2 regions of the Mycobacterium pseudokansasii genome follow, and region 1 is predicted to be linked to the other one. Evidence: riboswitches for the same ligand, from Rfam matches in the RefSeq annotation. Region 1 holds a riboswitch; the other holds the start of a gene.
What was found. A riboswitch is a leader RNA that binds a small molecule or an ion and turns the genes downstream of it on or off. The one in region 1 is predicted to bind cobalamin.
Positions count from the first base shown of each region.

Region 2: another riboswitch for cobalamin. It lies ahead of EET10_RS05680 (PPE family protein); the one in region 1 lies ahead of metE (5-methyltetrahydropteroyltriglutamate--homocysteine S-methyltransferase).

Region 1 is NZ_UPHU01000001.1:4,804,348-4,808,541, forward strand. It holds gene EET10_RS21510 (TetR/AcrR family transcriptional regulator) at 1-1,273, shown strand, start outside; gene EET10_RS21515 (SDR family oxidoreductase) at 1,380-2,222, shown strand; cobalamin riboswitch at 2,296-2,507, shown strand; gene metE (5-methyltetrahydropteroyltriglutamate--homocysteine S-methyltransferase) at 2,633-4,194, shown strand, end outside.
Region 2 is NZ_UPHU01000001.1:1,216,814-1,221,007, forward strand. It holds gene EET10_RS05670 (histidine phosphatase family protein) at 1-714, opposite strand, end outside; gene EET10_RS05675 (MaoC family dehydratase) at 809-1,678, shown strand; gene EET10_RS29475 (hypothetical protein) at 1,675-1,815, opposite strand; cobalamin riboswitch at 1,895-2,075, shown strand; gene EET10_RS05680 (PPE family protein) at 2,254-3,972, shown strand; gene EET10_RS05685 (bifunctional adenosylcobinamide kinase/adenosylcobinamide-phosphate guanylyltransferase) at 4,153-4,194, shown strand, end outside.

The sequences.
Region 1 (4,194 bases):
GCAACTCCCCAACCGCGCCGTTGCCGACGACTCCGGGACACGCCGGGCCGAGATCCTGCAGACCGCGGCGTCGTTGATCGCGTCGTCGGGATTGCGCACATCGCTGCAGGAAATCGCCGATGCGGCAGGCATTCTGCCGGGCAGCCTCTACCACCATTTCGAGTCCAAAGAAGCGATCCTGATCGAACTGATCCGCCGCTATCAATCCGATCTGAATCGCGTCGGCCTAACCGCACAGCAGCAGTTGGATGAGCCGGACTCCCGGCCGGTGGTCGAGAAGATCACCGAGTTGGGATCGGCGATCGCCAACTGTGCCGTTGCCCATCGGGCAGCCCTGCAGATGTCGTTCTACGAGGGACCGAGTGCGGATCCCGAACTGATGAAGCTCACCCAGCAGCGGCCCGCGGCGCTGCACGAGGCGATGTTGCAGACGCTGCGCGCCGCCAGGTGGAGCGGCTACATCAAACCGGAAATGGATCTTCCGACGTTGGCCGACCGCATCTGCCAGACCATGCTGCAGGTGGGACTCGACGTCATCCGTCACCACGCCTCAGCCGACCAGGTCGCCCGGCTGATGTGCCGAATCATTTTGCACGGCTTGGCAACCCGGGTTCCAGGAGATCCGGAGCTGGACGGATCGAGCGCGTTGGCGGCGGCCAACGACGCCATCGCGACCTGGACCGACGACAAGGACGCCGACCCCGGCGACAAGGCGGCCCGTGTCCGTGCGGCAGCCCGAACCGAGTTCGGGCGCAGGGGATATGAAGTCACGACCATCAGGGACATCGCTTCTGCGGCCGGTATGGGCACTGGCACGGTCTATCGGGTGATCGGATCCAAGGACGAACTCCTGGCGTCGATCATGCGCTCCTTCGGCCAGAAGGTCGAGGCCGGCTGGGTCAGCGTGCTGCGCTCGGATGCCACGCCGATCGAAAAGCTGGACGCGCTGAGCTGGATCAATATCAATGCGCTGGATCAGTTTTCCGATGAATTCCGGATACAGCTCGCCTGGATGCGGCAATCGCCGCCCAATACCCCCAACCCGGGGTGGCTGTATGCCACCCGGCTGCGTCAGCTGAAATCGCTACTCTCCGAAGGGTTCCGCTCAGACGAGATACGGATCGAGACCCCGTCCCTGGCGATGCTGGCGAGATCGGTCATCGCCCTGCAGTGGATACCGGAGAACATCCTTCGCGCCGTCGGCCCGCGTGCCGCGCTGATTCATGCTCGTGACACGGTGTTACGCGGCGCCGCGGTACGCGGCGAGCCGTGACGCGAGTTGCGTCCGCGGTATTGAAAGTATTGAACCAAAAATATGTTCTCCCTAGAGTGGGGCAGGTAAACGGCGAGTACGTAGGGCCCGCGGGGAAGGGATCTCCATGACTGTTCTGGATCGGCTGCGCTACGACGGCAAGCGGGCGTTGGTGGTCGGCGGCGCGACGGGCATGGGCGCCGCGGCGGCCCAGGCGGCAACCGAACTCGGGGCCGACGCCATCGTCATGGACTACGCGCCGGTGAACTTTGACGTCGCCCAGTCACTGCAGGTCGACCTGCGAGATCCCGCATCCATCGACTCGGCGATCGGGCAACTCGGTGGACCGGTCCACGCGGTGTTCTCCGCAGCGGGGGTCGCCGAAGGCCCGGAGCTGATGAAGATCAACTTCATCGGCCATCGCCATCTGATCCAGCGGCTGCTGGACAACGACCAGCTGCCGTCCGGCTCGGCGATCTGTTTCATCTCCTCGGTCGCCGGCATGGGCTGGGAAAACGACCTGCCGCGGCTGCAGGAGTTCCTGGCCACGCCCGACTACGCGGCGGCCCAGGACTGGGTTGCCGCGCACGAGGCCGAGGGCATCATCCACTACGGCTTCAGCAAGAAGGCCATCAACGCCTATGTGGCGACGCAGGCCTATCCCCTGCTGAAGAAGGGAATACGGATCAACGCCATCTGCCCCGGGCCCACCGACACCCCGTTGGCCCAGGCCAACGCGGATCTGTGGCTCAGCTACGCGCAGGACTACCGCGACGAAACCGGCTCCAAGGTGCACACCCCGGAGCAGATGGGTGACGTCATGGTGTTCCTCAACAGCGCGGCCGCCTTCGGGATCAGCGGCATCACGTTGCTGGTGGACTACGGACACACCATGGCGTCGCTCACCGGCGCCTACCCGCCGGGCAAACCGATCCTCGACCTGATCATGGGCCGCGTCCCGATGCCCTAGTGCTGCAGCCCTGGCAGCTGATCCATCGGGCCGGCCCGCAGCGTAACCTGGACCACGCAGCTGGTCTGCCGTCGTCGCATCCCGCGGCGCCGGCACCGAGCGAGACATGTTAGCGATGCCTTGCGAGAGGGAATCCGGTGAGAATCCGGAACTGTCCCGCAGCGGTATGCAGGAACGACCGCCGTCAACAGCACTGGTCGCACGACTGGGAAGCGACGGCCACTAGGAGCACCACACAGGTGCGCGCCTGCGAGTCCGAAGACCTGCCAGCCGTGCCGGACGCGCCGCGTCCGGCGGGTCATCGCCTCGTGGAGTGGGCGTTTGGCGGTACCGGTTACGGTGTTGCGCCGCAACCGGCTTCGGCTGAGCGTCCGCGGGCGGTGACCACACCGTCGAGTAAAGGACACGTCGTGACCGCACGTAATTTTCAGAAGTTCACCGCAACCATCACCGGGTCCCCCCGCATCGGCCCGCGCCGTGAGCTCAAGCGAGCGACCGAGGGCTACTGGGCCGGACGCACCAGCCGATCCGAGTTGGAGTCCATAGCCGCCACCTTGCGCCGCGACACCTGGACCGGCCTGGCCGCCGCCGGCCTGGACTCGGTGCCGATCAACACCTTCTCCTACTACGACCAGATGCTGGACACCGCGGTGCTGCTCGGTGCGCTGCCGGCCCGGGTGAGCACTATCCCCGACGAGCTGGACCGCTACTTCGCCGCCGCGCGCGGCAACGCCGACGTCGCACCGTTGGAGATGACCAAGTGGTTCGACACCAACTACCACTACCTGGTGCCCGAGATCGGGCCGTCGAGCACGTTCACGCTGAACCCCGACAAGGTGCTCGGCGAGCTGAAAGAGGCGCACCAGCTCGGGCTTCCGGCACGTCCGGTGATCATCGGGCCGGTCACCTTCCTGTTGCTGAGCAAGGCCGTCGACGGTGCCGCCCCGCCGATCGAACGGCTCCAGGAGCTGGTTCCGATCTACGCCGAACTGCTGTCGCTGCTGGCCGGCGAGGGTGCCCAGTGGGTACAACTCGACGAACCCGCGCTGGTGACCGATATCTGTCCCGACGCGCCGGCGCTGGCCGAGCGGATGTACACGGCGCTGGGGTCGCTGAGCGACCGGCCGGCCATCCACGTCGCCACCTATTTCGGCGATCCCGGCGCCGCGCTGCCGGCGCTGGCCCGCACTCCGGTGGAAGCCATCGGTGTCGACCTGGTGGCCGGTGCGCGCACCGCTGTCGCCGGGGTGCCCGAGCTGGCCGGCAAGACGCTGGTGGCCGGCATCGTCGACGGGCGCAACGTCTGGCGCACCGACCTGGAAGCGGCGCTGAGCCGGCTGGCGACCCTGCTGGGTTCGGCGGCCACGGTTGCGGTCTCGACGTCGTGCTCCACCATGCACGTGCCGTATTCGCTGGAGCCGGAAACCGAGTTGGACGACAACTTGCGCAGCTGGCTGGCGTTCGGCGCGGAGAAGGTGCGCGAGGTCGTCGTGCTCGCGCGAGCCCTGCGCGACGGGCGTGACGCGGTCGCCCAGGAGATCGCGGCGTCCAATGCGGCGGTGGCGTCTCGGAAGCGGGACCCGCGCCTGCACAACGGACAGGTCCGGGCCCGCATCGACTCGATCGTCGCCTCCGGTGCCCGCAGGGGCGAGGCGACCCTCCGTCGGGTCAGCCAGGACGCGCGTCTGCACCTGCCGGTGCTGCCGACCACCACGATCGGCTCCTACCCGCAGACCTCGGCGATTCGCAAGGCGCGCGCAGCTTTTCGATCCGGTGAGATCGACGAGGCCGAGTATGTCCGCCGGATGAAGGCCGAGATCGCCGACGTCATCACCTTGCAGGAGCAACTCGGGCTGGATGTGCTGGTGCACGGTGAGCCGGAGCGCAACGACATGGTGCAGTACTTCGCCGAGCAGCTGGAGGGGTTCTTCGCCACCCAGAACGGCTGGGTGCAGTCCTACGGCAGCCGCTG
Region 2 (4,194 bases), 3.6 Mb from region 1:
GCGGATGCCGTCCCAGTCCACCAGCTTCCAGCCGTCGATCGGGTTGCCGGTGACGACGACACGACCGATGTTGGGCAGTGGATGATTGTTCAACAGGTTGAGCTTGGGGTTCTTCACGTTCATCAGCGTCCACACCATGATCGCCGTGCCCTGGGAGAACACCACCGGCTTGTTGTGGCCGCTGTCGTAGATCTTGCGGACGGCGCTGCTGAACTGGCTGTTGAATTGGTCGCCGGTGATCGACCCCGGGATGCAGTTCGTGGCATCGCCATTGAGCCAACCCATAGGCGCCAGCAGATACGTCGAGTTGGCCCTTGATTCGGGTTCGCCGTTGTACCAGCCGGCATTGATGGACTGCAGATCGGTAATGATCTCGACTTGCTTGCCCAGTTCGTTTGCCAACGGTGCGGCGGTCTGCTGGGCTTCGGCCATCGGCGAGGAGTAGATGCTGTCGAATTCGTTGTGCGCGACTTGATGGGCGAGCTGCTGGGCTTGCCCCTTACCGTCAGCGGTGAGCCCGGTGCCGGGCACCTCGGTGTTGATCACTCCGTCGGCGTTGGCCTGCGATTGGGCGTTGCGGATGAAGGTCACGGTGATGTTGCGGGCCTGCGTGCCGCCGCCGCCGCAGGCGCCGATGATCATGACCGAGGCGAGCACAGCTAGGACGTTGGCGGTTCTCCAGGTCATCTTCCAGATCATGGTGCGCTTGGCCATGGCGATAGCCTGCCCTGCCGATGCCGTCGCTGGGAAGGGTTTGCGATGGTTGACTGCAGAAAAAGCTTCGATTTGGAATCGAGAGGAGACTCGCATGGCCATTGACCCCGGCGCCGTCGGTGCGGTGACCGAGCCGATGTTGTTCGACTGGACCGACCGTGAAACGTTGCTGTATGCGCTCGGGGTGGGTGCCGGGACCGAGGACCTGTCGTTCACGACGGAGAACAGCCACGGCCTTGCCCAGCAGGTGCTGCCGACCTATGCGGTGATCTGCTGTCCGGCGTTCGGGGCGGCCGGCAAGGTGGGAAAGTTCAACTGGGCCAGGCTGTTACACGGCTCGCAAACCGTGCGGCTGCATGCGCCGCTGCCGCCGGCCGGAAAGTTGTCGGTGGTCTCCGAAGTCGCCGACATCCAGGACAAAGGCGAAGGCAAGAACGCCATCATCATGTTGCGCGGGCGCGGCAGCGACCCGGACAGCGGCGCGCTGGTCGCCGAAACGCTGACCACCCTGGTGATCCGCGGCGAGGGCGGCTTCGGGGGGGAGCCGGGTCAGCGGCCTCCCGCCCCGGAATTCCCCGACCGCGAGCCCGACGCCCGGGTCGCCCTGCCCACGCGTGAGGATCAAGCGCTGATCTACCGGCTCTCCGGCGACCGCAACCCGTTGCACAGCGACCCCTGGTTCGCCAAGGAGCTGGCCGGCTTTCCCAAGCCGATCCTGCACGGGCTGTGCACCTACGGCGTGTCCGGACGCGCGCTGGTCGCCGAACTCGGCGGCGGCGTGGCCGCCAACATCACGTCGATCGCGGCGCGGTTCACCTCGCCGGTGTTCCCCGGCGAGACGCTGACCACGCTGATCTGGCGCACCGAGCCGGGCCGCGCGGTGTATCGCACCGAGGCGTCTGGTGCGGATGGCTCCGAGTCGCGGGTGGTGCTCGACGACGGCGCGGTGGAGTACGTGGCCTAGGAGTTCTGCTCGGGCGTCAGCTCGGAGTTCTGCTCGGGCGTCAGCTCGCATGGCTGCAGGGCGGCGCCATGGAAGACGTGGCGGTCCCGATACGTCGTCGACACCAAGGGAAATCCGGGGGGCATCTTCGTCGTCACCGGATGTAGTGCGCACTCTCGCCGCGCTTCCGTAGCCCCTCACCGGCAAACCCAGGTGACAGGTCGGGATGGCGACGGTGTTGTCCGGGTGCGATGATGTTGCGGGTAAGGCGATGACGAATGCAGGAAGCCGGTGCGAAGCCGGCGCGGTCCCGCCACTGTAATCGGGGAGCGACCCTCATCGGCCACGGCCACGTGCTGGAAGGCGAGGCGAGCGGCGATCCGAGAGCCAGGAGACTCGCGTCATCGTGCCCTGCGAACCTGGGGCGGTGTACCCCGGAGAGAGCGAACCGTCATGACCTATGCCATGAGGTCGCGGCAGGCGGGGGCGTCGAGGAGCCGACGCCGCCGCCCGCTCACCGTCGGTGAGGCGGACCGCGGCCCTGCTGTGCACGTGCCGACCAGCCGGTCGGTGCATCCACCCGCGGGCGGCTGTTGATGAGCGCCCCCATCTGGATGGCCGCACCCCCGGAGGTGCATTCGGCGCTGCTGAGCAGCGGCCCCGGCCCGGGCCCGTTGCTGGCGTCGGCGGCCGCATGGGAGTCGTTGAGCAATGCCTACGCCGAGACGGCCGACGAGCTGGCCGCGCTGGTGGCCGGGGCGCAGGCGGATAGCTGGGAAGGCCCAAGCGGCGCGGAATACGCGGCCGCCCATGCTCCTTATCTTGCTTGGCTCACGCAGGCCAGCGCCGACAGCGCCGCATTGGCCGCTCACCAACAAACCGCGGCTACCGCATACACCGCCGCCGTGGCCGCGATGCCAACTTTGGCTGAGTTGGCCGCCAACCATGCCGCGCACGCAGTATTGACGGCGACGAATTTCTTTGGCATCAACACGATCTCGATCGCGCTCAACGAGGCCGACTACGTGCGGATGTGGGTACAGGCCGCCGTCGTAATGGGCACCTATCACGCGGTCTCGACTGCGGCTGTTGTCGCCTCACCGCAGTCCCCGCCGGCGCCGCCGATCATGAAAACGGACGCGGAGCTGGTTAGGGCCGCCGAGGCCGGAATATCGAGTTCGGACCCGCTGCGCCAGTTCCAGCAATGGTTGTGGCAGATGTATACCGACTTCTACAACAACGTCGTACAACCGTTTGTCGATTGGCTGGCGAACCTGCCGTTCTTCCAGACGATGTTTGCCGGGATCGACCCTTACCTGGTCATTCTTGGCAACCCGCTTACCTATCTGAGCCCGCTGAACATCGCGTTCGCACTTGGCTACCCGATGGATATCGGCACGTACGTGGCACTGTTGTCGCAAACCTTCACCTTTATCGGGGCAGATCTCGCCGCGGCCTTCGCTACCGGTAACCCGGTGACGATCGGGTTCACTATTTTGTTCACCGGTGTCGAAGCCATCGGCACGATCATCACCGACACGATTGCGCTGCTTAAGACGCTGTTGGAGCAGACTGCGGTGCTACTCAGCGTCGTGGTGCCGCTGCTGACTGCCCCATTGGTACCCATGGCTGCCGGCGCTGTGCTGGCACCGATCGGTGTCAAAGGGCTGGTGGCAGTGGCGGCCGTGCCGCCAGCGCCCCCGCCCGTCACACCGACCGTGCCGCCCCTTGCGGCACTTGGCGCCAGCGCCCCGACCTCCACCACGACCCCGATTCAGCCGCCCGTGGAGGCGAGCGTCCAGGCGCCCCCGCCCGGACCGCCGCCGCCGGCTGCCGCAGCGCCGCCGGTGAGCAACACGGGGCTGGGTGTCGGGATGGACAACTTCGGCTACCTGGTCGGTGGCCTGAGCGCGGATGCCAAGAGGCCCACGGGCACCCGCTCCCGAAAGGCGGCACCACAACCCGAGGGTGCCGAGGCCCCAGCGGTCGCGGCGACACCTCAGGAAAAACCTCGACGGCAGTGGCGTCGACGGGTGAAAGTCAAACAGCTCGGCCGCGGTTATGAATACCTGGATCTGGAGCCCATCACCGTGGCGGCCGAGCACGACCCGAGCGGGCCGACGACCCTGGCGGCACCAGACCAGGGAGCAGGAACCCTGGGGTTCGCCGGGACCACGCAACCGGCCGGTTCCAGACCGGCCGCAGGATTGATCACGCTATCCACCGAAACATTCCCGAGCAGCCCACGCGCGCCAATATTGCCGGGCACGTGGGGCTTCGACCAGGCGCTACCCCACGACTCACCTTCGGAGTGAACGACACTGTCGTGCCACGGCGGGACAGCGTGACCGTCGTTGTTGCGAGGCTCCCGAAGACCGCGTAATGGTGCAGCCACCGAGGGGCGCCGGACGCGCGGTCGGCTACCAAGTCCAGCAGCACACCAGCCGCCCGGGCGGCCACCGGTTGCGCACGAACGAGGTGCTTACGATGACGCGATGCGGATACTGGTCACCGGTGGAGTCCGCTCGGGAAAGTCC